DNA from 4 places in the Promicromonospora sp. NPDC060271 genome. Region 2 is predicted to be linked to each of the others. Evidence: predicted binding sites of a transcription regulator. Region 2 holds the regulator's gene; each other region holds the start of a gene.
What was found. The regulator LexA, encoded in region 2, represses DNA repair genes until DNA is damaged. The targets are predictions, from matches to a motif close to TCGAACANNTGTTCGA.
Positions count from the first base shown of each region.

Region 1: ruvA (Holliday junction branch migration protein RuvA) is a predicted target of LexA. The motif match lies at 3,277-3,292, and genes of this name have one in related genera.
Region 3: recA (recombinase RecA) is a predicted target of LexA. The motif match lies at 5,117-5,132, and genes of this name have one in related genera.
Region 4: uvrA (excinuclease ABC subunit UvrA) is a predicted target of LexA. The motif match lies at 2,550-2,565, and genes of this name have one in related genera.

Region 1 is NZ_JBHXBG010000111.1:9,154-16,340, forward strand. It holds gene ACFWE2_RS16980 (Abi family protein) at 1-1,003, shown strand, start outside; gene pdxT (pyridoxal 5'-phosphate synthase glutaminase subunit PdxT) at 1,065-1,697, shown strand; gene ACFWE2_RS16990 (YebC/PmpR family DNA-binding transcriptional regulator) at 1,778-2,539, shown strand; gene ruvC (crossover junction endodeoxyribonuclease RuvC) at 2,630-3,196, shown strand; gene ruvA (Holliday junction branch migration protein RuvA) at 3,352-3,981, shown strand; gene ruvB (Holliday junction branch migration DNA helicase RuvB) at 3,974-5,008, shown strand; gene yajC (preprotein translocase subunit YajC) at 6,030-6,458, shown strand; gene secD (protein translocase subunit SecD) at 6,582-7,187, shown strand, end outside.
Region 2 is NZ_JBHXBG010000228.1:162-7,216, forward strand. It holds gene ACFWE2_RS23500 (DUF5302 domain-containing protein) at 1-169, opposite strand, end outside; gene nrdR (transcriptional regulator NrdR) at 315-785, opposite strand; gene ACFWE2_RS23510 (LysM peptidoglycan-binding domain-containing protein) at 905-1,351, opposite strand; gene lexA (transcriptional repressor LexA) at 1,541-2,356, shown strand; gene ACFWE2_RS23520 (L-lactate dehydrogenase) at 2,441-3,430, opposite strand; gene ACFWE2_RS23525 (ATP-dependent DNA helicase) at 3,457-5,523, opposite strand; gene ACFWE2_RS23530 (carbohydrate ABC transporter permease) at 5,596-6,483, opposite strand; gene ACFWE2_RS23535 (carbohydrate ABC transporter permease) at 6,485-7,055, opposite strand, start outside.
Region 3 is NZ_JBHXBG010000205.1:2,212-9,398, forward strand. It holds gene ACFWE2_RS22650 (DEAD/DEAH box helicase) at 1-4,721, opposite strand, end outside; gene ACFWE2_RS22655 (DUF3046 domain-containing protein) at 4,790-5,026, shown strand; gene recA (recombinase RecA) at 5,287-6,507, shown strand; gene ACFWE2_RS22665 (regulatory protein RecX) at 6,542-7,174, shown strand.
Region 4 is NZ_JBHXBG010000063.1:3,430-10,616, forward strand. It holds gene ACFWE2_RS11790 (tetratricopeptide repeat protein) at 1-2,443, shown strand, start outside; gene uvrA (excinuclease ABC subunit UvrA) at 2,595-5,540, shown strand; gene ACFWE2_RS11800 (nitroreductase/quinone reductase family protein) at 5,554-6,003, opposite strand; gene ACFWE2_RS11805 (MarR family winged helix-turn-helix transcriptional regulator) at 6,054-6,515, shown strand; gene ACFWE2_RS11810 (OsmC family protein) at 6,564-7,049, shown strand; gene uvrC (excinuclease ABC subunit UvrC) at 7,170-7,187, shown strand, end outside.

The DNA of each region.
Region 1 (7,187 bases), on a different contig from region 2:
GCAGATCGGATACCACCGACTCAGTGGCTACTGGTACCCGTACCGCGTCGTCGATCGGGCCGCGTCGTCCCGCGAAGGCCGTCCGATACGCGCGGTTGACGTCAGTGCTGGAACGGACTTGGCTCAGGTGCTGCGGGTCTACGAGTTCGATCGGAAGCTCAAGCTTCTGACCATGGACGCGATCGAACGAATCGAAGTTGCTGTCCGTGTAAGGGTCACCGATGCCCTGGGTAGACGTGGGCCGTTTGCGCACCTGGACCCTAGCCATCTCGACAAGCGGTTCTGTATGCCGGGCCAGGGGCGACCATCACGGCACTCCGGCTGGATTGCCAAGCTTCGTGGGCACCAGGCGCGGTCCGCAGAGGAGTACGTGCAGCACTACGGGAAGAAGTACGGCGGCGATCTGCCGATCTGGGCCGCGCTCGAGGTCGTCGACTTCGGTGCCCTCTCGGTCCTTTTCCAGGGGCTGAAGCGGCGTGACCGCGACGCCATCGCGCTCCAGCTCGGTGTCGTCGATCGGTCGGGAACGGGTGACGGGTCCGTCCTTGCCAACTGGCTGCGAACCTTGAATCTCGCGCGGAACACGTGCGCGCACCATGCGCGGCTATGGAACAGGCACTTCACGGACACGATCCGGGTGTCGGCGCTTCGCGGCATCAAGGAGCTTGAGCACCTTGCCGACCTTGAGCATCGTGATCGTGCTCGGTTCTATCCGGCGCTCATGATCCTCTGGTTCCTGATGGAGAAGGTCTCGATGGACGGCGCTTGGAACGCCGAGCTCGTGGACCTTCTCTGCGGGTTTCCTGCCGATGGGGTGGTGTCCCTCGCTGACATGGGATTCCCAGTCGGTTGGGAACGCCAGATGCAGTCTCCGCGTCTGTGGGTTCCGGGGAGCGACCTCACAGGCATCCCGCCGATGCGCCCTGGCAACGCCGCGGAGTTGTCGGCGGATGCCGCGAGTGTGAGGGACGACGGCGTTGGTGATTCCCGGGAGCTGGTCTGATCCTGAGATCCACAGCGAGGCGGGCCAGTCCTCGGGTGACCACTGCGGCGCCGTAGAATGGATGGTTGTGAGTACACCGACCATCGGCGTCCTCGCCCTGCAGGGCGACGTCCGTGAGCACCTGACCGCCCTGGAGTCCGTCGGCGCGCACGCCGTGTCCGTCCGGCGCCCGGCCGAGCTGGCCGCCGTCGACGGGCTCGTGCTTCCCGGCGGGGAGTCCACGACCATCGACAAGCTGCTGCGCATCTTCGAGCTGCGCGACCCGCTGCAGGCCCGGATCAAGGAGGGCCTGCCGGTGTACGGCTCGTGCGCGGGGATGATCCTGCTCGCCGACCGGATCCTGGACGGGACCGCCGACCAGCAGACCGTCGGCGGCATGGACGTGGTCGTGCGGCGCAACGCGTTCGGGCGGCAGGTCGACTCGTTCGAGACGGACCTCGACCTCGTGGGTGTCTCCGACGGTGGTCCGGTACGCACCGCCTTCATCCGCGCCCCCTGGATCGAGGAGGCCGGGCGCGACGTCGAGGTGCTCGCACGTATCCCCGCTGTGGATACGCAGGGCCGTCCTGTGGCGGCCGCCGGTAGGATCGTCGCAGCACGGCAGGGCCCGCTGCTCGCCACCGCATTCCACCCCGAGATCACGGGGGACACGCGAGTGCACGGGTTGTTCGTCGGCATGGTTACGGGTGGCTGAGCGCTTCGCCCGCTACCGTTCGACGCCACTGAAGACGTCACAGCAAGAGCCATCGGAAATGCAAGGAGTCAGGTAGAGGCATGTCAGGTCACTCCAAGTGGGCCACGACCAAGCACAAGAAGGCCGCGATCGACGCCAAGCGCGGCAAGCTCTTCGCGAAGCTGATCAAGAACATCGAGGTCGCGGCGCGCACGGGTGGCGGCGACCTCGCCGGTAACCCGACGCTGTTCGACGCGGTGCAGAAGGCGAAGAAGTCGTCGGTCCCGAACGACAACATCGACCGCGCGCTGAAGCGCGGTTCCGGCGAGGGCGCCGACGCCGTCGACTACCAGACGATCATGTACGAGGGCTACGGCACCAACGGCATCGCGGTGCTGGTCGAGTGCCTCACCGACAACAAGAACCGCGCGGCCTCCGAGGTGCGTCTGGCGTTCAGCCGCAACGGCGGCAACCTCGCCGACCCGGGCTCGGTGTCGTACCTGTTCTCCCGCAAGGGCCTGATCGTGGTCCCGAAGGCCGACGGCGTGGGCGAGGACGAGGTCATGCTCGCAGCGCTCGACGCCGGCGCCGAGGACGTGACGGACCAGGGCGAGGTCATCGAGGTCCTGACCGAGGCCACCGACCTGGTGTCGGTGCGAACCGCCATCCAGGAAGCAGGCATCGAGTACGACTCAGCCGACGTGATCTTCCACCCCTCCATGCAGGTCGAGGTGGACGTCGAGGGCGCTCGCAAGATCATGCGCCTCATCGACGCGCTCGAGGACAGCGACGACGTGCAGAGCGTCTACGCGAACTTCGACGCGAGCGACGAGGTCATGGCCGCTCTCGACGAAGAGGACTGACGCACCTGCTGGCCGGTCCTGCCCGCTGACGAGCCCGCTCGTCGGCCGAGCCTGTCGAGCCCCGGCCCGGCGCCATGAGAACCTGACGCCATGCGCGTACTAGGGGTCGACCCGGGCCTGACCAGGTGCGGAATCGGTGTGGTCGACTCCCTGCCCGGGCGCCGGGCACGGATGGTCGCGGTCGGTGTGATCCGCTCCGAACCGGAGCTGTCCACCGACCTGCGGCTGCTCAGGATCGCCGAGGGTCTGGACCTGTGGCTCGACGAGCACGTGCCCGACGTCGTCGCGGTCGAGCGGGTGTTCGCGCAGCACAACGTCGGCACCGTGATGGGGACCGCCCAGGCGGCGGGCCTGGCCATGGTGGCAGCGGCCCGCCGGGGTGTGCCCGTCGCCCTGCACACGCCGTCGGAGGTGAAGGCGGCGGTGACCGGTTCCGGCCGCGCCGACAAGGCCCAGGTGACGACGATGATCACCCGCATCCTCGACCTCTCCGAGGCACCGCGGCCCGCCGACGCCGCCGACGCGCTGGCCCTCGCCGTCTGCCACCTGTGGCGGCCCGCCGGAGCGCTGCAGGGCGGCGACCGGCACGAGCTCACCCCCGCGCAGCGCGCCTGGGCCGCCGCGGAACAGGCAGCGAAGCAGCGCCCCCGTCGCTGAGCCCTCGGCCGCCGGCCGGGGCGCTGGCACGTACCGGCGGCGTGGTGCGGGGGAGCGGGTGGTCCGGCTTGTTAGGGTCGTCGCACGACTGTTCGAGTGGGTCTCGACGAGCTGGACCATCGAGGCCCCATCCACGACCCGAGAAGGGGGACCCCGTGATCGCCTCGCTGACGGGAACCGTGGCCCATGTGGGCCTGGACCGCGCGGTGGTCGACGTCGGCGGCGTCGGCTATCTCGTGCACGCCACGCCCACCACGCTGGCCACGCTGCGCGTCGGCGAGACGGCCGGCGTCGCGACGAGCATGGTGGTCCGTGAGGACTCGATGACGCTGTACGGGTTCGGCGACCCCGACGAGCGCGACGTGTTCGAGGTGGTGCAGACGGTGTCCGGCGTCGGGCCGCGCCTGGCGCTCGCGATGCTCGCCGTGCACACCCCGGACGCGCTGCGCCGGGCGGTCGCCGGTGAGGACCTCGCCGCGCTCACCCGGGTCCCTGGCATCGGCAGGAAGGGCGCGCAGCGCATCGTTCTCGAGCTGGGGGACCGGCTCGGGCCGCCGTCGGGGGCGCTCACGGGTAGCGGGGCGGCGGCCGAGCCCGCCGCGAACGCGGGCGACCACTCCGAGCGCGTGGTCGAGGCCCTGGCAGGGCTCGGCTGGCCGGCCAAGCAGGCCGACGACGCCGTGGCGAAGGTGCTCGCCGACGCCGGGACCGACGCGATAGCGGCCGACGAGGTCGCGACGACGCTCCGCGCCGCGCTGCGCCTGCTGGGAGGACACCGTGGCTGAGGTCTCGGCAGGCTCGGCCACCGGCGAGCGGGACCGCATCGTCACGCCCGGCGCCGACGAGGTCGAGCGGGCCGCCGAAGCAGCGCTCCGGCCCAAGCGGCTCGACGAGTTCGTCGGCCAGCGGGTGGTGCGCGACCAGCTCTCGCTCGTGCTGCAGGCGGCGGTCGCGCGCGGCAACCCGCCCGACCACGTCCTGCTGTCCGGCCCGCCCGGTCTCGGCAAGACGACCCTCGCGATGATCATCGCGGGCGAGCTGGGCTCGCACCTGCGACTCACGAGCGGCCCCGCGATCCAGCACGCCGGCGACCTCGCCGCCGTCCTGTCCTCGATGGAGGAGGGGGACGTGCTGTTCATCGACGAGATCCACCGGCTGGCCCGCCCCGCCGAGGAGCTCCTGTACGTCGCGATGGAGGACTTCCGCGTCGACGTCATCGTCGGCAAGGGTGCGGGCGCCTCGGCGATCCCGCTCGCGCTGCCGCGGTTCACCGTCGTCGGCGCCACCACGCGCTCCGGCCTGCTGCCCGCCCCGCTCCGGGACCGCTTCGGCTTCACCGGGCACATGGACTACTACTCGCCGGAGGAGCTGGAGCGCGTGATCCTGCGTTCCTCCGGGCTGCTCGGGGCACACCTGGAGCACGCGGCGGCGCACGAGATCGCCGGCCGCTCGCGCGGCACCCCCCGCATCGCCAACCGCCTGCTGCGCCGCGTGCGCGACTGGGCGCAGGTGCGCGGCGACGGGCGCCTCGACCTGCACGCCGCGCGGTCCGCGCTCGAGGTCTACGAGGTCGACCCCATCGGCCTGGACCGGCTCGACCGCGCCGTGCTCACCGCGCTGTGCACCCGGTTCGGCGGGGGACCCGTCGGGCTCAGCACTCTGGCCATGACCGTGGGCGAGGAGGCGGAGACGGTCGAGACCGTCGCAGAGCCCTACCTCGTGCGCGAGGGCCTGATCGGACGCACACCGCGCGGCCGCGTGGCGACTCCCGCGGCCTGGGAGCACTTAGGGCTCACTCAGCCTAAATTTTGACTTTCCTTGACCCTTCTTGGGTGGTGTGACAAGGTCTGTGCCACCACATTCTGTTCTACGAGGGGGAACTATGCGCAGGTTCTTTCGCCTTGCCTTGACCTTGGTCTTCACTTCGCCGCTGCTGTTCTTCGGTGTGCCAGCGAACGCGGATGTAACTGACTGTGTGAAATCGCCGGACGATGGTGCGATGTCGTGCATCCACGCTCCCATGAACAGCGGCAAGGCCGGCATCTCCACGAGCGACGAAGCGTGTGACTCACGTGGACCCGTCACTCACTACAAGATCGGGAGCGACTCGTGGCGCACTCACCGAAATGCGAACGGGTGTAACACCACTACGCAGGTGGAATCGACGCGCTCCGCGCCAGTTGGGACTCTCATCCAGTACTACAGCTGCAACGTGAATACCAGCTCGGGCGACAGCAGTTGCTCAGGGACGCGGTCCTTCCGCGTCCGGTAGTGCCGCGGGTGCGTGGGGACAGTCGCACCCCACGCACTCCCGTTCCTGAACCGCTTCGGTCCGTATCCACGATTGTGCAGACGTGACAGTTGGCGTCTACCGCTCGGAAGATGTGGGTGTGAAGACCGCGCACACCTCGTGGCCCGGGAAGTCGGCGCGCCAGATCACCAGCGAGCCGTCCCGCCTGATCTCCCTGCTCCCGGTGACCGTACGACTCATTGGGCCGATGTGTTGAAATCGCACCAAGCTGTTGCGGCGTGCGCGGTAGCTCTGGCTGCTGAGCCCGAACAGTCGGCCGGGCGGCGCCCGAGCGCTTGGGTCACGGCAGTGTTGCCGGCCGAACCACTACAGGCCTACAGCGCTTCGAGGCTGCACCCCACGCTGGAGCTCACCAAATCGGGAACTTTGCTCAAGTCCCGACGTTGATCACCTAGCGCCCTTCGAGGGGCGCCCGAGGATCCCGCCCCGGCACTACACTGGGTTGGATCCTCGTCGAACGTGCGCGACATACGAGCGCTGCTCATCCGACACCGCAATCGAACAGGGACCCTTACCGTGGAAATGCTCATTCTCATCGCGATCCTCCTCGTGGTGATGTTCTTCATGTCCTCCCGCACCCGCAAGCAGCAGCGCGAGGCAGCGGAGTTCCGGAACAACCTCACCGTCGGGACCAAGGTCATGACCGCCTCCGGCATGATCGGTACCGTCATCGACGTCGACGACGCGACCGACCAGGTGACCATCGAGTCCTTCCCGGGCAGCCCCACCACCTGGCTCCGTGCCGCCATCTCGAAGAAGATCGAGGAGCCCCTCGCCGACGAGGACGCCGACGACGCGGCCGATGAGTCCGAAGTCACAACGGACGGCGAAAGGGCAAGTACGATCAGCCCCGACACGAAGGACGTTCCCGACGACCTGTCTGAGCTGGACACCGCCAGGCGCGAGTACCAGGAGCAGCAGCGGCGGGACGCCGAAGCAGACGGTAAGTGACGGCCGCGCCGTCCGGTGACCCCGGACGGCGCCGAACCCGCACCGGACGTACCCCGGTGCGCACACGAGAAGAGACAGACGTTGGCGACTGACACCCGGCGCTCGCGGCCGGTTCGTACGATCGTGCTCCTGACGATCTTGACGATCCTGCTGCCCTTCGGCGCCCTCTTGGCTGGTTGGCAGTTCGACGGAAAGTCGGACAGCAATCCTGACGGAGCAAGCCTGGCCCCCGGCCTGGCCCTTGACCTACAGGGCGGAACCCAGGTCATCCTGAAGGCCGTCACCTCCGACGGATCCGAGATCACCCCGGAGGCGATGGAAGAGGCCATCGGTGTCATCCGGCAGCGTGTCGACGCCAACGGCGTCACCGAGGCCGAGATCGCCAGCCAGGGCGACAAGCAGATCGTCGTCGAGATCCCCGGCAAGGTGGACCCGGCGACCGTCGCGCTGATCTCGCAGGCGGCGCAGATGAAGTTCCGCCCGGTCCTGACGATCGGCAACCCGGTCCCGACGGTGCAGCCCTCGGCGAGCCCCTCCGCATCCGGCGACGGTGCCGACGCGGCAGCGGGCGACGACGCCGCGGCCGAAGACGCCGCAGCCGCCGAGCCGACCAAGGAGGAGATCGCCGAGCAGGAGAAGGCGATCAAGGAGGCGACGGACCCCTCCGACCTGACGCAGATCACGCCGTCGGTCCAGGCCGCGTACGACGCGCTCGACTGCACCGACCCG
Region 2 (7,055 bases):
CCGCACCGGTGTTCACATCGCCCGCGGAGGTCCGGCTCCGGGCCGCGTTCTTGCGGTCCAGAGCTTCCTTGAACTTCGCCTTCGCGTCCGTGCTCGGCGCTGTCGCGACCTTCGGCGCTTCAGCGCCCTTGGTCTCGGCCACCTCGGCATTGGGCTTCTCGTCCGTCACACCGATCACCTCCTCTTGTTCCGGGGGTCCCTCGATCGGGTCCGTCGTCGGCCCCAGCCTGCACCACCGCACCGCCAGGTGCCAACATTTTTGGAGACCACCGAGGCGACCGCTGCCGACGGCGGTGCGGCGGGCCCACGGACTCCTAGGCCTGAGCGGCCGCCCGCTCGGCGCGCTCGGCACGGAGCGAGGTGATCGCGCTCTCGAAGTCCTCGAGCGAGTCGAATGCCTGGTAGACGCTCGCGAACCGGAGGTAGGCCACCTCGTCGAGCTCGCGGAGCGGGCCGAGGATGGCGAGGCCCACCTCGTACGCGTCGATCTCCGCGCTGCCGTTGCTCCGCAGGGTCTCCTCGACGCGCTGGGCCAGGATCGCCAGGTCGTCGTCGCTCACCGGGCGTCCCTGGCACGCCTTGCGCACACCCGCGGCGACCTTGTCGCGGCTGAACGGCTCCGTGGCGCCGGAGCGCTTGACCACGGAAAGGCTCGCGGTCTCCACGGTGGTGAACCGCCGGTTGCAGTTCGGGCACTGCCGTCGGCGCCGGATCGACAGGCCGTCGTCGGCAGTCCGCGAGTCCACCACACGCGAGTCGGCGTGGCGACAGAACGGGCAGTGCATGCTCACTCCTGCGTGGTCGACCATCGACCGGAGGCCTCCGGTCGCGCCCCGACCGTAAGCGGGCAAACCACCCCCTTGCAACATAGCCGCAACATTCGTCGGCGAATCGAGGCCTTCGGTCACTCCTTGGGCAGGAGCAGCAGCTCCCCGACACGCACGCTGCCCGTCGACATCTCGTTCAGCTCCTGCAGCCTCGCCACCGCGTGACGCACGTCCTCGCCGGGCCTCGCGACCTCCTCGGCGAAGCCCCAGAGCGTCTCACCCGGCTGGACCGCGTGCACCCGGACCTCGACGGGTTCCCCGGGGGAGCTGGCGACCGCCGTGGCCCCCCACGTGACCATCGGAGCGAGCAGGAGCATGGCCAGCAGCACGAGGACCACGCGGCCGCGCCGGGTGAGCCGCAGGCCGGCCAGGCCCAGCCGGTCGGCGAGCGTGCGCCCTTCCGTCGGGGTGTACGCACGAACCGCGGCCGGTCGGGCCGCCGGCGTGTACGCCCGGCCATACGACGGCGCATACGCCGGTTCATACGTCGGGGTGTACTGCCGCAGCGGGATCACGTCCCCCATGGCCCCTCCTCGAAGTGTGCAGAGCTTTCGTCGTTCATACAAGCGTTCGTCGAACGCCCGTACCATTGTGTAGCACGAGACACCGTCCATGTCGAGACACGCTCGAACATTCGTTTGAGCCGAGCGCATTTGTGACCTAGAGTGGGTAGCGCACAGGAGAACATTTGTCGGAACGGGAGGGGCACGGGCATGACGGGACGGGACGGGACCAGCGACACGAGAGCCGTCGACACGGCAGCCTCCGGCGTCGCCACGCTGGACGCGCCAGGCGACAAGGCGGTCGCCGACGTGCACACGATCTCGCCGACAGACCGCCTCACCGAACGGCAGCGCCTCGTGCTGGACACGATCCGGCAGTCGTTCGAGACGCGGGGCTACCCGCCGTCGATGCGCGAGATCGGCGAGGCCGTCGGGCTGGCCAGCCCGTCGAGCGTCAAGCACCAGCTCCAGATGCTCGAGAAGAAGGGCTTCCTGCGCCGCGACCCCAACCGGCCGCGCGCCATGGAGCTCGTGGAGCCGATGGCCGAGCAGGTCGACAAGCCGACACGCGGCGAGATCCACTGGCCCGAGCCACGCCGTAGCGGCCAGGTCCACTGGGGTGGCTCCGTTCCCGACGACGCCGGCACCCCGCCGCCGTCGTACGTGCCGCTCGTCGGTCGTATCGCGGCCGGTGGCCCCATCCTTGCCGAGCAGGTCGTCGAGGACGTGTTCCCGCTCCCCCGCCAGCTCGTGGGCGACGGTGAGCTGTTCCTCCTCAAGGTCGCCGGCGACTCGATGGTCGACGCCGCGATCTGCGACGGGGACTGGGTGGTCGTACGACAGCAGAACGTCGCGGAGCAGGGCGAGATCGTCGCCGCCATGATCGACGGCGAGGCCACGGTCAAGACGTTCAAGCAGACCGACGGGCACGTGTTCCTGCTGCCGCAGAACCCTGCCTACGAGCCGATTCCCGGTGACGAGGCCCAGATCCTCGGCCGCGTGGTCGCGGTGCTGCGCAGCCTCTGACGGGACCGCGAGGTGGAGCACCTGTCCACCTCTGCAAGGTGAGCCTTGCGAAGGGTGGACAGGCGCTCTACCTCGCCAGTCTTGTCAGAAGCCGAAGCGCCTCTGCACGGCCCGCACGCTGTCCGCCGAGGCACGAAGGCCGGCCAGCTCGTCGTCGGACATCGGCACCCGCACGTTGTCCGTGACACCACGCCGGTCCACGAGGGACGGCACGGACAGGCACACGTCACCGATGCCGTGGTAGTCGTCCAGCAGCGAGGACACCGGCATGATCCGGCCCTCGTCCTTGAGCACCGCCTCGATGATGCGGGTGGCAGCCAGGCCGACGGCGTAGTTGGTCGCCCCCTTGCCGGCGATGATCCGGTACGCGGAGTCGACCACCTCGCGGTGCACCTCGGTGCGTACAGCGGCGTCGAGCGGCGGGTTGCCGCCCAGCGGCTCCCAGTCGAGCAGCGGCACGCCGCCGATCGACGCCGAGCTCCACAGCGCGATCTCCGAGTCGCCGTGCTCTCCGGCGATGTACGCGTGCACGTTCCCCACCGCCACGCCGCAGCGCTCGGCGAGCACGACGCGCAGCCGGGAGGAGTCCAGGACGGTGCCGCTGCCGAACATCCGCTCGCGCGGCAGGCCGGAGATCTTGAGCGCCGCGTAGGTCACGACGTCGACGGGGTTGGTCACCATCACGTACGTGGCGTGCGGGGCGACGTCGACCAGGCCGGGCAGGATCTCGCGCATCAGCCCGATCGTTCCCTCGGCGAGGTCGATGCGGGTCTGCCCGGGCTTCTGCTTCGCCCCGGCGGTCACGACGACGACGTCGGCGTCCGCGCACACCGCGACGTCGTCCGAGCCGATCACCTGCACCTGGGGCGTGAACATGAGGCCGTGCCGGAGGTCGAGCACCTCGGCCTCGACCTTCGCCCGGTTCACGTCGTGCAGGGCGATGGTCCGCGCCGAGCCCCGCGCGAGCGCGGCGAAGGCGAGCGTGGAACCCACCGCGCCGGCGCCCACCACCGCGAGCTTGGTGGTGCGGGCGCCGGAGGACCGTGCGGCCGGGATGTCCGAAAGGGCTGCCATACCCCCAGACTAGGTGTCGAGCCAGATCAGGTGTCGAGCCTCGCCAGCGCGGCGCGGACCAGCGCGGAGTCGGTCGTCGGCCAGAACCCGGGCATCGAGCGGGTGAGGAACGACGCGTAGCGGGCGGTCGCGAGGCGCGGGTCGAGGACCGCGACCACTCCCCTGTCGTCCTTGCTCCGCACGAGACGCCCGGCGCCCTGCGCGAGCAGCAGCGCCGCGTGCTGCGCCGACACCGCCATGAACCCGTTGCCGCCCGCCTGCTCGATCGCGCGGGCACGCGCTGCCTTGACCGGGTCGTCGGGGCGCGGGAACGGGATGCGGTCGATCAGGACGAGCTGGCACGACGGGCCGGGCACGTCCACGCCCTGCCACAGGGACAGCGTGCCGAACAGGCACGCCTGCGGATCCTCGGCGAACTCGCGCACGAGCGTCGGAAGCTGGTCGTCGCCCTGCGCCAGGATCGGGAGGTCCAGCCGCTCGCGCATGGCCTCGGCCGCGGCGTTCGCGGCACGGCGCGAGGAGAAGAGCCCGAGCGTGCGACCCCCAGCCGCGGTGATCAGCTCCGCGATCTCGTCGAGCTGCGCCTCCGTCGTCGGCTCGCGACCCGGCGCGGGCAGGTGCCGCGCGATGTACAGGATGCCCTGGCGCGGGTAGTCGAACGGGCTGCCGGCGTCGAGGCCCTGCCACGGCGGGGCGTCCGCGCCGTTGAGGCCGAGCGTGCCCGCCACCGGCTCGAACGTTCCGCCGAGCGCGAGCGTGGCCGACGTGAAGACGCCCGTCGCCTCGCCCAGCAGATGGGTGCGGATCAGTCCTGCCACGTGCAGCGGCGCGGCGTGCAGCCGGGTCACGTTGTCGCCGAAGCTGCCCCAGGCGTTGTCCGGGCGCGAGCACCACAGCACGTCGGCGGTCGTGTCCTCGGATGCCATGCGCTCGGCGGTCTCGAAAAGCTGCAGCATGGCGCCCTGGGCCATCTTCAGGCCGGGTTCGGGCTGGGCGGGGGCCTGGCCCTTGCCGCCGCTCGCCTCCGGCTTCAGCGCGCTCAGCACCTCGCGGGCCGCGTCGCGCACCGCGCCGACCGCCAGGCGCAGCTCGTCGGGCAGGCCGCTCGGGAACCGTTCGGCGGGGGCCGTCACCAGCAACGTCCCCAGCGCCTGCGCCGCGGCGTCCAGGGCGTCGGTGTTGGTGCCCGCGTGCCGCCGCGCCAGGCGTGCGGCGTTCTCCACCGACGCCATGGACAGGTCGACGGTCGCCGAGGACGTGACCCGGTCGGTGAGCTCGTGCGCCTCGTCCACCACCACGACGTCGTGCTCCGGCAGGACGCCCGGGCTGCCCGTGGCCGCGATGCCGAGCATCGCGTGGTTGGTCACGACCACGTCAGCCTCCCGGGAGGCGGCCCGCGCCTTGTCGGGGAAGCATTCGGCGAGCATCGGGCACTTGCCGCCCAGGCACTCCAGCGCCGTCACGGACACCTGGCGCCAGGCCCGGTCCGGCACGCCCGGGACCAGGTCGTCGCGGTCTCCCGACTCCGTCTCGTTCGCCCACTCGTGCAGGCGGCGGACATGGTCGGCGAGCGTCGCGCCGTCGTCCCTGCGCCGGCCGCGAGCGCCGCCGGAAGCCGCGGGCTCCTCGGTGCGCGGGTGGTCCTCGCCGCCGGGCAGGTCGAACAGGGTGGGCTCGTCGGCGGGGTACCCGCCGCCGATCTTGTGCACGCACAGGTAGTTGTGCCAGCCCTTGAGCAGCGCGATCTTCGGTTCGCGCGGGAGCTGCGGCGTCACAGCCCTGGCCACGAGCGGCAGGTCGCGCGTGATGACCTGGCGCTGGAGGGCCAGGGTCGCCGTCGAGATGATGACCTTGCTGTCGGCGGCGACCGCGTGCCGGACGGCGGGCACGAGGTAGCCGAGCGACTTTCCGGTGCCGGTACCCGCCTGGACGAGCAGGTGCTCGCCCTTCTCGATGGCCTCGCCGACCGCGACGGCCATGCGGTGCTGGCCGTCCCGGCGCCCACCGCCCAGCTCACCGACGGCGAGGTCGAGAAGTTCCTCGACCTCGGGGATGTCGGTGGTTTGGGGAGGGGCGTCGGGAAGGCTGGTCACACGTTCGATCCTAAGCCGGACCACCGACACGCACCCCGTCTCGTCCACAGGTGCCGGCGGCCGGCCGAGGGGTTATCCCTTGACCGCGCCGCCCAGTCCGGCGCCGCTGAGGAACAGGCGCTGGAAGGCGAGGAAGAGGGCGATCGGCAGCACCGTGGAGATCGCGAGCGCCGCGAGGAACACGTCGAGCTCCAGGTACGGGGCGATGGCGGGCAGCCGGACGGAGAGCGGCTGGTGGACCGGGTCCGGGAGGACCAGCAGCGGCCAGAGGTAGTCCTTCCAGGCGGCGATGACGGCGAACACCGAGACGACGCCGAGGATGGGCTTCGACATCGGCAGCACGATGCTCCACAGCAGCCGGAGGGGTCCGGCGCCGTCGACGCGGGCGGCCTCGAAGATCTCCCGCGGGAGGCCGTCGAAGAACCGCTTGACGAGCAGGACGTTGAAGGCGCTGGCGCCCATGGGCAGCCAGACCGCCCAGAACGTGTTGAGCAGGCTGATGTGGACGAGCGGGACGTCGAGGATGGTCAGGTACAGCGGTACGAGGAGCACGACGGACGGTACGAAGAGCGTCGCGAGCACGAGCCCGAGGATCACGTTGCCGTACCGGGGCCGCAGCACCGACAGCACGTAGCCGCCGGTGGTGGCCACCAGGAGCTGGAAGAACCAGGCGCCTGCCGCGACGACGAGCGTGTTGACGAAGTAGTGGTCGATCTCGGCCCGGTTCCACGCGGTGGCGAGGTTGGCCCAGTCGACCCCGGTGGGGAACAGCCCGAGCGGCTCGCGCAGGGTGTCCTGCGTCGGGGTGACGGCGGCCTTCGCGAGCCAGAGGATCGGCCCGAGCCCGACGACGACGAGGGTGACCAGCAGGCCGCCCTGCAGGACGCCGAGGGCGGCCCGTACGCTCGGCCGGCGCCGGTCGTGGGCCGAGACGATGCCGCGTTCGGCGGTGGCTGCCATGTCAGCTGCTCCAGGGTCGGGTCACGCGGAAGTACACCGCGGAGAGGACGGCAAGGACGCCCGCGAGCATCAGGCTCAGGGCGGTCGCGGCACCGTAGTTGCCGCCGAGGCTGCTCCCGAACGCGTAGTCGTAGATGAGCATCAGGATCGTGAGGGTCGCGTTGTTGGGGCCGCCCCCGGTGAAGAGGAACGGTTCGAGGAACACCTGTGAGGTGCCGATGATCTGCAGGATCAGCGTGATGAAGAGGACGCCGCGCAGCTGCGGGAGGGTCACGTGCCAGACCTTGCGCCACACGCCGGCGCCGTCGACCTCGGCGGCCTCGTAGAGCTCGGTCCGCACTCCGACGAGCGCGGCGAGGTAGATGATCACCGTCCCGCCCGCGGCGGCCCAGGTCGCTTCGAGGACGAGCGACGGCATGGCGCTGCCGGCGTCCTGGAGCCAGGGGTAGGGGCCGAGCCCGACCCAGCCCGCGATGGTGTTGAAGACGCCGGTGTCGGAGGCGTCGTAGAAGAACTTCCACAGCAGCACCGCCACGACGGGCGGCACGACGACGGGCAGGTACGCCAGCGCG
Region 3 (7,187 bases), on a different contig from region 2:
GACAGGCCGGCGGCCGCGCCGTCAGTCGCTGGGCCCGCTGCTCCGTGCGGCCCGGCAGGCCAGGCGAGCGCGGCCCCGTAGGGGTTGGCAGGGTCCATCGCGGCGAGCACCACCGCGCCGCTCGTGCTGCTCGCGCCCGTGCTGGTCGCGACGGCCGACGTTCGTTCGGCGACCTCCAGCTCGGCCTCGATGATCCGGGTGCGGTCCTGCGCGTCGACCCGCAGGCGGTCGACGGCGCCAGGCAGCGCGAACTGGGAACCGCCCAGGTGCTCGACGAAGTACCCGCGGCGCACCGCCGCACGTTCCTCCAGCCCGGACAGCACCCGATACACGTCGCGGTAGCCCGCCCCGACACCCTCGGCCGCCGCGCCGGACCGCGTGAGCACGCCGTGCCGTTCGAGCAGCACCTGGGTCAGCGCGTGGGCCCGCACGGTCGGGTCTGCCTCCCGCATCGGAAGTGCCGCCCAGCGACCACCGCCGCCCGGTACCGACGTGCTCGCCCGGAGGGCCGAGGCAGGCCGCCCGGGCGACACCGCGAACCGGGAGCGCCGCACCGGCCGGGCGCGCGCGACCGTCCGCGGCGCTCGGTGGGCACCGGCGCCACCGATCCGCTCCCGAAGGGCGCCCAGCCCGTCGTTCGTGACCTGCCCGGCCCAGACCAGGTCCCACAACACGTCGAGCACCGCGCCCGGCTCCGCGCCGGTGAGCTCGGCCACGCGGGGCAGGAAGAAGCCGCCCGAACCGGTCAGCAGGTCAAGCACCGCACGGTGCAGCTCGGAGTCCAGCAGGCTCTCCTCCTCGACCGGTTCGAGCGCGGGGAGGGTGAGCGGGGCGCCGTCGGCCAGATGGAGCGAGACCAGTCCGTCCCCGCCGCCCGAGCCGGGCAGGCGGGAGTGCCCGGCCCACAGGACCTCGCCCGCGACCGTCAGCTCGTCGAGGAGCGCGGGGGAGTAGTCGGTCACGCGTGCGGGCAGCACCAGGGTCTCCAGGGCCGACGCCGGGACGGCGGCACCCGCGAGCTGCTCGATCGCCTGCACGAGCCCGTCCGCACCCCGCAGCAGGCCCGTGGAGACGTTCTGCCAGCGCGGCAGGAAGGCGCCGAGGGCTTCCTGCTCGACGGGCTCCACCTCGGCCCGCAGCACCGCGAGCGAACGCCTCCGCAGCAGGCGCAGGACCCCTGGGTCGCACCACTCGTCGCCGGTACCGCCCAGCGACCCCGGGCGCAGGCTGCCGCGTGCGAGGACGCCGTCGCCCTCCAGCCGGGCAAGCGCGTGCACGACGATCGCGACGCCCAGCCCGAACCGCTGGGCCACCGCGGCGGCGCCGAACGGCCCGTGCGTCCGGGCGTGGCGGCGCAGGAGATCACCGAGCGGGTCGGGCACGGGTTCGGTGAACGTCTCCGGGATGCCCACCGGGAGCGCCACGCCGAGCGCGTCCCGCAGCCGGCCCGCGTCCTCCGCGACGGCCCACTGCTCCGTGCCGGCGAACCGGATGCGGATCACGCGGCGGGTGGCCTCCAGCTCGTCGAGCCAGTGCTCGACCGCGTGCCGTGCCTCCTCGCGGGTGCGTGCCTGCAGCGCGTCGAGCGGATGCGGACCGGTGCGACGGAGCAGGTCCCACAGGCCCTCGGCGTCACGGGCCTGGCGGTCGGGTGCCAGCCCGGCCAGCTCGGCCTCCGTGCGTTCGACGGCGCCAGGGTCCAGGAGGTCGGACAGGTCCGCGGACCCCTGCTCGCCGAGCAGCTCGGCGAGCAGCTCCGGGTCGAGCGAGAGGGCGGCCGCACGCCGCTCGGCCAGCGGTGCGTCGCCGTCGTACAGGAACTGGGCGGTGTAGCCGAACAGGAGAGACTGGGCGAAGGGTGAGGGCGTGGGGGTCGTGACCTCCACCACCCGCACGCCGCCGGCCGCGATCTCGCGCATGAGGTCGGCCAGGGCGGCGACGTCGAAGTCGTCCTGCAGGCACTCGCGGGCGGCTTCCAGCACTATCGGGAAGTCGGGGAACTGGCTGGCCACCTCCAGCAGCTGGGCGGAGCGCTGGCGCTGCTGCCACAGGGGCTGCCGCTTGTCGGGCCGCCGGCGGGGGAGCAGCAGCGCGCGAGCCGCGGCCTCGCGGAACCGGGCCGCGAACATCACCGACGAGCCCAGCTCGTCGCGGACCGCGCCGAGGACCTCGTCCGGCTCCAGGAGCAGGTCCTCGAGCGTGACCCGGCCGGGCGTGTGCTCGGGCCGCGCGCCGGTCTCGCCGTCCGCCGAGGCGGCGGCGCCCACGTCCCACGTGTCGCCGTCCCAGCCGCCGCCGGAGTCGGGCAGCCGCAGCACTATCCCGTCGTCGGAGTGCATGGCGGCGACGTCGAGACCGAACCGGGCCCGCAGGCGCGCGGAGATCACGAGCGCCCACGGCGCGTGGACCCGTGCACCGAGCGGCGAGTGGATCACCACGCGCCAGTCGCCGAGCTCGTCGCGGAACCGCTCCACGACGACCGTCCGGTCGTCGGGCACCCGTCCGGTGCCCTGCCGCTGCTCGATGAGGTAGGCGGCCAGGTTGTCCGCGGCCCAGGTGTCGAGCCCCGCGTCGCGCAGGTGCTTGCGCCCGGCCTCGGGGTCGGCGGCCAGGGCGGCGTCGGCCTCGCGGACGAACGCGCCGACCGCACGCCCGAGCTCGGCGGGGCGGCCCTGGGCGTCACCCTTCCAGAACGGCAGACGTCCGGGGAGGCCCGGCGCCGGGGTGACCAGCACACGGTCGGTGGTGATCTCCTGGATGCGCCAGGTGCTCGACCCGAGCGTGAACGTGTCGCCGACCCGGGACTCGTAGACCATCTCCTCGTCCAGCTCGCCGACCCGCTTGCCGCCGCGCATGCGGGCACCGCCGCCCGTCACCGCGTCGGTGAGGGCATCGCCGGGGGCCGCGCCGTCCGGCGCGTCGGTCGCCAGGAAGACGCCGTAGGCGCCTTTGTCCGGGATGGTGCCGCCGCTCGTCGCGGCGAGCCGTAGGGCTCCTGGCCGGCCACGCAGCATGCCTGTTGCGCGGTCCCAGGTGATGCGGGCGCGCAGCTCCGCGAAGTCCTCGCTGGGATAGCGGCCGGCGAGCATGTCGAGCACGGCCCGCCAGGTGGCGTCGCCGAGGTGCGTGAACGGCGCGGACCGGCGGACGAGAGCGAGCAGCTCCTCCTCCGCCCAGTCATCGACGGCCAGCGCCGCCACCACCTGCTGCGCCAGGACGTCGAGGGGGTTGGCGGGGACGTGCATGTGCTCGATCTCGCCCGCGCGCATGCGCTGGGCGATCACGGTGGCCGGCACGAGGTCGCCGCGGAACATCGGGAAGACCACACCCTTGGACACCGCGCCCACCTGGTGGCCCGCGCGCCCGATGCGCTGCAGGCCGCTCGCCACCGACGGCGGCGCACCGACCTGGACCACCAGGTCCACCGCGCCCATGTCGATGCCGAGCTCCAGGGACGACGTGGCGACCACGGCGGGCAGCCGGCCCTCCTTGAGCTCGTTCTCGGTGCGTGTGCGCTCCGCGCGGCTCATCGACCCGTGGTGGGCGCGCGCCAGGATCATCCCGCCCTGGCCGTCGGCGGTCATGTCCCTGCCGGGCACGGCCTCGGGCAGGCCGCGCTGTCCGGGCACGGGACGGGGCAGGCCGGCGCTGGTGCCCGACTGTCCCGGCACCAGCGCGGCCCAGGTGCTCGCCGGGTCTGCGACCTCCAGCCCCTGGCGCTGCGCCCACACCTCGTTCACCCGGGCGGTCAGCCGCTCGGCGCCCCGCCGGTTGTTGGTGAAGACGATGGTCGAGGTGTGGTCGGCCACGAGGTCGACCACGCGCTCCTCGACGTGCGGCCAGACGGAGGCCCTGCGCAGCGGACGTGTGGCCTCGCCCGAAAGGTCGATCTCGTCGCCCGGCGACGCCGCGGTGTCGGACGGCCCGGTGGCGGGCGCGCTGTCGAGGTCCGCGAGGTCGGGGACGGGCACGACCACGTCGATGGCCCACTCCTTGTGCGACGGCGGTTGCACGACGGCGACCTCGCGGGCCGAGTCGTCGGCCCGGCCGCCACCGAGGAACCGGGAGACGACGTCCACCGGGCGCACCGTCGCGGACAGCCCGATGCGCTGCGCCGGCCGGTCGAGCAGCGCGTCGAGGCGTTCCAGGCTGAGGGCGAGGTGCGCGCCGCGCTTGGTGCCCGCTACGGCGTGGATCTCGTCCAGCACCACGGTCTCCACCCCGGCGAGCCCGGCGCGCGCCGCCGAGGTGAGGATGAGGAAGAGCGACTCCGGCGTCGTGACGAGGATGTCCGGGGGCCGGGTCGCGAACGAGCGGCGCTCGTTGGCCGGCGTGTCGCCCGTGCGCATGCCGACCGTGACGTCCGGGACGGCCACGCCGTCCCTCGCCGCGGCCTGCCGGATGCCGGTGAGCGGGGAACGCAGGTTGCGCTGCACGTCGGCGGCGAGGGCCTTGAGCGGTGACACGTAGAGCACGCGGCAGCGACGGGACCGGTCCTCGGGCGGGGGAGCCGACATGATCCGGTCGATCGACCAGAGGAACGCCGCGAGCGTCTTGCCCGAACCGGTCGGCGCGACCACGAGCGCGTGCTGATCGCGCGCGACGGCGTCCCACGCGCCGGCCTGGGCGGCGGTGGGCCGCGCGAACGCCCCGGTGAACCACGCGCGGGTCGCGGGTCCGAACCGGGAGAGCGGGTCGTCGGGCGTTGCCATGGACCCCATTGTGTCCCTGACCACTGACACCGGCCCGGAGTTCACCGGGTGCGCAGGGGGAGACGTAGGGTTGACCGGTGCGCGAACGGGATTTCTGGCAGCTGGTCGACGAGGTGTTCGGCCCGGGCTACGGGCGCGCCCTCGCGCGCGAGCAGGTGCTGCCCGCGCTCGACGGCCGCACCCCGGCCGCCGCGCTGGAGGACGGCGACGAACCGCGTGACGTGTGGCACGCGCTGTGCGACGCGCTGGACGTGCCCGACGCCGAGCGGTGGGGCAAGGACAAGTACCGGCAGGCACCGCCGCCCCGCCGCTGAGGCGCGACCGACGGCCCTGGAGCCGCCCGGTCGCCGGAGCGACCGCACCGACGAGATGCCGTACGACACACCGACGTGTCCTGCCTTGCCTCGAACACGCGTTCGGCTAGACTTTGACCACAGGCACGGATTTCGGAACGTCGTCCACAGGCGGCGGCCGGAGAAGGCGTCCGTGTCAGTGGCTCCGCGTACGGTCGGCAACGACGTACAGAGCCATCCATGCCGGCGCACAGAGCGCCCCGAAACCGAAGGTGTTGCACATGCCCGCACCAGCAGATCGCGACAAGGCCCTCGAAGCGGCCCTCGCCCAGATCGACCGCAGCTTTGGCAAGGGCTCGGTCATGCGCCTCGGCGACGAGACCCGTGCGCCCATCGAGGTGATCCCGACCGGCGCGATCGCCCTCGACGTGGCGCTCGGTATCGGTGGCCTGCCCCGCGGCCGCGTCATCGAGGTGTACGGCCCGGAGTCCTCGGGCAAGACGACCATCGCGCTGCACGCGGTGGCCAGCGCGCAGCGCCAGGGCGGCATCGCGGCGTTCATCGACGCCGAGCACGCGCTCGACCCGGACTACGCCAAGAAGCTCGGCGTCGACACCGACGCCCTCCTGGTCTCGCAGCCCGACACCGGTGAGCAGGCGCTGGAGATCACCGACATGCTGATCCGCTCCGGCGCGCTCGACATCATCGTCATCGACTCCGTCGCGGCGCTGACGCCGAAAGCTGAGATCGAGGGCGAGATGGGTGACAGCCACGTGGGTCTCCAGGCCCGCCTGATGTCGCAGGCCCTGCGCAAGATCACCGGTGCGCTCAGCGCGTCCGGCACCACCGCGATCTTCATCAACCAGCTCCGCGAGAAGATCGGTGTGTTCTTCGGTTCGCCCGAGACCACCACCGGTGGCAAGGCGCTGAAGTTCTACGCGTCGATCCGCCTCGACATCCGGCGTATCGAGACCCTCAAGGAGGGTACGGACGCGGTCGGTAACCGTACCCGGGTCAAGGTCGTCAAGAACAAGATGGCGCCGCCGTTCAAGCAGGCCGAGTTCGACATCCTGTACGGCCACGGCATCTCCCGCGAGGGCGGCCTGATCGACATGGGCGTGGAGCACGGCTTCGTGCGCAAGTCGGGCTCGTGGTTCACCTACGAGGGTGACCAGCTCGGCCAGGGCAAGGAAAACGCACGCGCCTTCCTGCGGGACAACCCCGACCTCGCCAACGACATCGAGAAGCGCGTCAAGGAGAAGCTGGGCGTCGGCCCGAAGGTCGACGCGCCGGCGGTCGAGGACGCGGGTGCCACCGCGGTGACCTCCGCCACCGACACCGCACCGGCCACGGGTACCGTCGCGGCGGCGAGCTCGTCCTCCCGGACGACCACCACGGCGAAGGCCACCAGGTCGACCACCGCACGTTCGAAGGCCACCAAGCCGGTGGCGTCGAAGACCGCCGAGAAGGCGGAAGCAGCCGCCGAGAAGGCGCCGTTCTGACGTGCAGTACGGTGATCCAGCGGATGGTCCCGGCGTGGGGAAGCGTCGGGGCCATCCGGCCGCTCGGGAGGGTGGCCGGGCGAGGAGCCGGGGAGGGCGCGGCAGCGCCGACCGGGCACCCCGCAAGACCGTCGCGGAGCGCCTGGAGTCCGGCGAGATCAGCCGCGACGAGGCCGTCGAGAAGGCCCGCGAGACGGTTCTCAAGATCCTGACCGCTGCGCAGAAGTCCCGGCGTGAGCTCGAGCAGTCGCTGGCCCGCAAGGGTTACCCGGAGGACGTCGTCGTGCAGGTGCTCGACAGGTTCGACGAGGTGGGCCTGGTGGACGACGCGACCTACGCGGAGACCATCGTCCGCACCCGCCACGCCGAGCGCGGCCTCGCGCGGCGCGGGATCGCCGCCGAGCTGCGCAGGCGCGGCATCGACGAGGACACGGCGATCGAGGCCCTGGACCAGCTCGACTCCGACGACGAGCGGGCGGCCGGCGCCAGGCTGGCCACCAAGCTGGTCACCCGCACGCGAGGCCTGGACCGGGAGGTGCGGGTCCGCCGCGCCGTCGGGTCGCTGGCCCGCAAGGGTTACGCGCCCGGGCTGGCCTTCGAGCTGGTCCGGGACGCACTCGCAGCGGAGGGTGAGGACACGGACGACCTGGGCTACGCCGAGGACTGAAGGGCCCCGCCGG
Region 4 (7,187 bases), on a different contig from region 2:
CGCACGGCCGCCGGGCGACGTGCTCTTCATAGTGGACAACGCGGCGACCCGGCTGGGCCTCGGCGCGATGCTCGACGCCCTGGCCCGCCCCGGCCGTGGCCGCGTTCGCGTCCTCCTGCTGGCCCGGGTCGCGGGGGAGTGGCTGCGCCGGCTGCGCTGGGGCTCGATGCTGTGGCCGCTGCTCGAGCGGGACGGCGCGACGCAGGTCCCGCTGGACCTGGCACTGGCGCCCGGCCTGCCGGACCGCGCGGTGCTGGAGGCCGCGACCGCCGCGTTCGCCGAGTGCCTCGGCGTCGAGAACCCCGGCGTGTCCGCCGTGCGCATGCCGGAACCGGTCGGCGGGACTCGTGTGATCGACCTGCACGCCGCCGCGGCCCTGGCCGCCCTCGGGGCGGCAGGGATCCAGGTCCCGGCCACCGAGCTGAACCCGGTGCGCGGTCTCCTCGAGGTGGCCGCGAGCTCGTGGACGCGGTCGGCGCGCGAGGCCGGTCTCGAGCTGACCGTCGACGAGGTCAAGGACGTCGTGGCCGCGGTGTGCCTGCTGGGTGCCGACGACGCGGCGAGCGTGCGCGACGTGCTGCGCAGGGTGGTCCCCGGGGTGCCCGGCCGCGCCGGTACGCAGTGGCTGCTCGGCCTGCAGCGTCCGGTGACGGGGCTGGAGGCGAATGCCGTCGGGCACGGCCGCGTCGGGGACGTGCTCATCGCCGACCGGTTCGGGCGGTCGGTCGCCCTGGTCGGCTCGTGCACGTGGGGCCTGTCCAGGAAGGCGGCGCTGCGCGTGGTCCACGTGGCCCGCCGGCTGGAGATCGAGCTGTCGGAGACGCCGGGGGTCGGCGCGCTGGCGGCGGAGCTCCTGCGCCGCGCGGCCGACTCCTACGGGGACGACCCACGCGCCCTGCGGACGTCGTTCCTGCTCAAGCCCCGCGGCGTGATGGACGTGTCGACCGACGACGTGGACAGGGCCGAGCGGTCGGTCGCGGCGGCCCGGGACGCGGCGGGCCGGGCCGAGGCGCTCACCGACCTGGGCATGGCGCTCAGGGACGACGCGCGCCTCGCCGAGTCGCTGGACGCGCTGGAGGCGGCCGTCGCCGCGTGGCGCCGCCTCGCGGCGGGCGACCCGGACCGGTACCGCACGGCCCTGGTGGGGGCGATCAACGCCCTCGGCGTCGCACACTGGCGAGCCGGGATGACGAAGGACGCGCTGGCCGCGCAGCTCGAGGCGGTCGAGCTGACCCGGGCGGCGGACGAACGGGACACCGGCTGGATCGAGGCCGAGCTGGCCCGCGTCCTGATGAGCCTGACCGTCGTCCTGAGCGACACGGGTCCTCCCCAGGAGGAGGACGCGCGGTTCATGGAGCTGCTCCCGATCCTCCGGAACCTGGTGCGGCGCGACCCGCGGCAGTGGGGCGTCTTCCTGACGACCGCCCTGTCCAACCGCGCGGTGACGCTCACGGAGAGCCGCCCGGAGGAGGCCCCCGCGTTCGCGCTGGAGGCGGTCGAGCTCAGCCGCAGGATGGTGCTGCAGGCGCCCGAGCGGTACCGGCAGGAGCTCGGGTTCGCGCTGACGAACCTCGCCAACTCGTACGCGGCGCTCGGCCGTGACCGGGAGGCGATCGAGCCGCTCGGCGAGGCCGCGGCCCTGCGCCGCCAGCTCGCCCGCGAGAATCCCGCCGCGCACACCTGGACGCTCGCCTACACGCTCGCGTCGCTGGGCGCGGTACGGTCCCGGCTCGGCGACCTGGACGAGGCGATATCCCTCGAGCGCGAGGCCGTGCTGCTGCGCCGTCGGCTCGCGCGCGAGAACCCCGCGCGGTTCCGCAGGATGCTCGCCGCCTCGCTGTCGAACCTCGCGGTCACGCACTCGCGTGCCGGGGAGCCGGACGAGGCGCTGCCCCTCGAGCAGGAGGCGGTGGCGATCCGGCGCGGCCTGGCGGCGGAGGGGCACCCGGGCGAGGAGTACCTGGCGCGCTCGCTGTCCAACCTGGGGGTGCTCTACTCGGAGCTCGGCCGGGCCGAGGACGCCGTCGCGCCCACCGAGGAGGCTGTGGCCCAGCTGCGGCTGCTCGCCGCCCACGACCCCGAACGTTTCGAGCCGGACCTCGCCGACGCGCTGCTGAACCTCGGCGCCGCGCTCATCGACGCGGGGCGCCCCGAGGAAGGCGTCGAGCCGACGGCGGAGGCCGTACGCGTCCGCCGCGGGCTCGCGCGCCGGAGCCCCGACCTCCACCTGCCAGGTCTCGCCTCCGCCCTCTCCAACATGGCCTCGGTGCACCTCGACCTCAACATGCTGGACTCCGCGGCCGAGTACGCCCAGGAGGTCGTGGACGTCCGGCGCCGGCTCGTCGACGGGTCCTACGCGCACGAGCAGGACCTCCTGCGGGCCCTCGACCTGCAGGCCCGCGTACGCCGGTCGGGTGTCTCCGACGGCCGGGCGGTGCGCTGAGGCCCTGCGGGCGCCGGGCGGGTGTCGCGCGGGTGTCGCGCGGGTTCCGCGTCGGGTGTCGGGCCGGGTGTGACGAGTCCGTCAGCGTGATCCTCGTCCCGTTTCCTAGAACAGGCGTGCGAATGTCAGTGGGTCGCCCTAGGATGCCTCTGTGAGCAATCGCCTCGTCGTCTCGGGTGCCCGAGAGCACAACCTGAAGAACGTCTCCCTGGACCTGCCCAGGGACCAGCTCATCGTGTTCACGGGGCTGTCGGGCTCCGGCAAGTCGTCGCTCGCGTTCGACACGATCTTCGCGGAGGGGCAGCGCCGGTACGTCGAGTCGCTGTCCGCGTACGCGCGCCAGTTCCTCGGCCAGATGGACAAGCCGGACGTCGACTTCATCGAGGGGTTGTCGCCCGCGGTGTCGATCGACCAGAAGTCGACCAACCGCAACCCGCGCTCCACGGTCGGCACCATCACCGAGGTCTACGACTACCTGCGTCTGCTGTTCGCGCGCGCCGGCACGCAGTACTGCCCGGTGTGCGGCGAGAAGGTCCAGTCGCAGACGCCGCAGCAGATCGTGGACCAGATCCTCGAGCTGCCCGAGAACACGCGGTACCAGGTGCTGGCACCCGTCGTGCGCGGCCGCAAGGGCGAGTACGCGGACCTGTTCAAGGAGCTGCAGGCCAAGGGCTTCTCGCGAGCCCGGGTCGACGGCGAGGTCGTGCAGCTCACCGACCCGCCAACGCTGGAGAAGAAGCTCAAGCACGACATCGAGGTCGTCGTGGACCGGCTCGTGGCGCGCGACGGTGTGCAGCGCCGGCTGACGGACTCCGTCGAGACCGCGCTGACCCTGGCGAACGGCCTCGTGATGATCGAGCTCGTGGACGCCGACGTCGACGACCTGACCCGCACCCGCAAGTTCTCCGAGAAGCGGGCCTGCCCGAACGAGCACCCCCTCGCGCTCGACGAGATCGAGCCGCGGACGTTCTCGTTCAACGCACCGTACGGCGCGTGCCCGGAGTGCACGGGCATCGGCTTCCGGCTGGAGGTCGACCCCGACCTCATCGTGCCGGACGACGAGCAGACGCTGCGCGGCGGCGCCGTCGCCCCGTGGGCGCAGACGTCGTCGGAGTACTTCGAGCGTGTGCTGACGGCGCTCGCGGAGGAGATGAAGTTCTCCATGGACGTGCCGTGGCGGGCGCTGCCCCAGCGGGCGCGGGACGCGATCCTGCACGGGCGCGACCACAAGGTGCACGTCAAGTACAAGAACCGGTGGGGTCGCGAACGGCAGTACTCGACCGGGTTCGAGGGTGCCGTGACGTTCCTGGAGCGCCGGCACCGCGAGACCGACTCCGACCTGTCCAAGGACAAGTACGAGGCCTACATGCGCGAGGTGCCGTGCCCCACGTGCGGTGGCGCGCGGCTCAAGCCGGAGGTGCTCGCGGTCAAGATCGACGGGCTGTCCATCGCCGACGTCAGCCGCCTGCCGGTGGGCGAGGCCGCCGAGTTCCTCAAGGGCATCGTGCTCGGGGTGCGCGAGGCGCAGATCGCGACCGAGGTCCTCAAGGAGATCCACGCGCGGCTCGGCTTCCTCCTCGACGTCGGTCTGCACTACCTCACGCTGGAGCGCCCGGCAGGCACCCTGTCCGGCGGCGAGGCCCAGCGCATCCGGCTGGCCACCCAGATCGGTTCCGGGCTGGTTGGTGTCCTGTACGTGCTGGACGAGCCGTCCATCGGGCTGCACCAGCGGGACAACCGCCGCCTGATCGACACGCTGACCCGCCTGCGCGACCTGGGCAACACGCTGATCGTCGTCGAGCACGACGAGGACACGATCCGCGCGGCGGACTGGATCGTCGACATCGGCCCGGGCGCGGGCGAGCACGGCGGCAAGGTCATCCACTCGGGTGACTACGCGGGCCTGCTCGAGGCGAAGGAGTCGATGACCGGCGCGTACCTCGCCGGGCGGCGCTCCATCCCGGTGCCGGCCGTGCGGCGGCCGATCGACCACGACCGGCAGGTCACGGTGATCGGCGCGCACGAGAACAACCTGCGCGACGTCGACGTGTCGTTCCCGCTCGGGGTGCTGACCGTCGTGTCGGGCGTGTCCGGCTCCGGCAAGTCCACCCTGGTCAACTCGATCCTGTACACCGTCATGGCGAACCAGCTCAACGGTGCGCGGCGGGTCGCGGGGCGGCACCGGCGCGTGACGGGTCTGGACCAGCTCGACAAGGTCGTGCACGTGGACCAGGGGCCGATCGGGCGTACGCCGCGATCCAACCCCGCCACGTACACGGGCGTCTGGGACCGGATCCGCAAGATCTTCGCGGAGACCGAGGAGGCCAAGGTCCGTGGTTACGGTCCTGGCCGGTTCTCGTTCAACGTCAAGGGCGGCCGCTGCGAGGCGTGCGCGGGCGACGGCACCATCAAGATCGAGATGAACTTCCTGCCGGACGTCTACGTGCCGTGCGAGGTCTGCCACGGCGCGCGGTACAACCGCGAGACGCTGGAGGTGCACTTCAAGGGCAAGACGGTCGCCGACGTGCTCGACATGCCGATCGAGGAGGCCGCCGAGTTCTTCAAGGCGTTCCCGGCGATCTCCCGGCACCTGTCCACCCTGGTCGACGTCGGCCTGGGGTACGTGCGGCTCGGGCAGCCGGCGCCCACTCTGTCCGGTGGCGAGGCGCAGCGCGTCAAGCTGGCGGCGGAGCTGCAGAAGCGGTCCTCGGGCCGGTCGGCGTACGTCCTGGACGAGCCGACGACGGGCCTCCACTTCGAGGACGTCCGCCGGCTGCTCGGCGTGCTGCAGTCGCTGGCCGACAAGGGCAACACGGTCATCGTGATCGAGCACAACCTCGACGTCATCAAGAACGCCGACTGGGTGATCGACATGGGGCCGGAGGGCGGCAGCGGCGGCGGTAACGTCGTCGCGCAGGGCACGCCCGAGGCCGTGGCGGCGGTGCCCGAGAGCCACACCGGGACGTACCTCGCGGAGATCCTCGAGGTGCACGCCCAGGCCGGCGAGGTCCCGGTGCTGCCGCCGGCGAACGGCAGGCCGAAGCGCAAGCCCGCGGCGAGGAGCGCGACCAAGGCGAAGGCGGGCGCCACGGCCTGACGATCGGACGCGGCTAGCTCGTGGCACGGATCTCGAACACGGCCACGTCGTCGGCGGCAGCGGCGAACTCGTCCGGGTCGGGGCCGCTGACCAGGCCGATCTCCTGGAAGAAGAAGACGCCGTGGGGTACCTGCGTGGGGAACGCACGCATGACCGTGCGCCGCAGCTCGGGGTCCGTGACCTCGCGGAGGTCCACGCGGTGGTGACGCCGGCCGCGGGCGAGCTGCCCGTGGCCGGCGTGCCGCGCGTTGCGGGCCCAGTCCGACTCGGCGAGCCCGGCGATCACATAACGGTGCTCGTCGACCGTCAGGGGGGAGACGGGCGTCGCTCGCGGGGCGCCCGAGACGCGCCCTGGCACCGTGAGCACGTGGATGGTGCCCAGCGGTAGCCCGAGTCGCTGGAGGGCCTTCACGATGCGGTTGGCGGTCGGCAGCCACGTCGGGAGCGGGGAGTGGCGGGACATCGGATTCCTTCGGTCGTCGAAATTATTATTTCGAGCGTAGAATAGTTCGGGTGTCAAAGCAATCACTGGTCGAGCGGGCCGCGAAGGCGGTGGAACGGTTCGGTGCTGCAGCTGACGTCGTCGACGACGCGGCGGCGGACGCGTTCGGGATCATCCGCACCGATCTGCGGATCATCGGAGAGCTGGTGGACGCCGGGGGAAGGATGACGGCGGGGCAGGTCGCCGAGGCGACCGGCTTGAGTCCGGCCGCGACCACGGCGGCCGTCCAGAGGCTGGTGGAGCACGGGTACGTCGTCCGCGAGCCCGACCCCGCCGATCGCCGGCGGGTCACGGTCACCCTCACGGCGGCCGCCGAGCAGCGGGTCGAGAGCGTCTACGGGCCGGTCGCGGAAGACGGGACGGCTGAGCTGCGTCGTCGGACGGTCGCGGAGCTGGAGGTCATCATCGACTTCCTGGAGCGGGGGTACGCGCTGCAGCTCGAGCAGGCGGCCAGGATCCGGGCGATGGGGTGAGCCCGGAACCGCGGTGTGATCGAGGGCACCAGCCGCTACGCTGGGCCCATGAGCGGAGCCACGCATGACTACGCCGTGACGGTGCGATGGACGGGTGCGGGGGATGCGGGTACGACGTCGTACACCTCGTACTCCCGCGACCACGAGATCGACCTGCCGCACAAGCCGCCCCTGCTCGGATCGGCCGACCCGGCCTTCCGGGGCGACCCGGCCCGGAACAGCCCGGAGGAGCTCTTCGTCGCGAGCCTGAGCCAGTGCCACATGCTGTGGTTCCTGCACCTGGCGGCGGAGTCGGGCCTGGTCGTGCGCGAGTACACCGATGCGGCGACCGGCACCATGCGCGTCGAGTCGCGCGGCGAGGGCGCGTTCACCGACGTGACGCTGCACCCGAAGGTCGTCGTGGACCCGGGTGAGCTCGCGACGGACGAGCACCTCGCGGCCCTGCACCACAAGGCGCACGCGATGTGCTTCATCGCCCGGTCGGTGAACTTCCCGGTCCTCGTGGAGCCGACCCCGGTCCACGTCACCGTCTGACCCCTTACCAGCGTTGGGTGCTGGGTATTTGCGCCTCCGGAGCCGGATCGGGCGCAGATAGCCAGCACTCAACACTGGGGCGCGTGCGTTCTTGTCAGTGGCACCGCATAGGTTGGGGGCATGGCGGATCCAGCTACC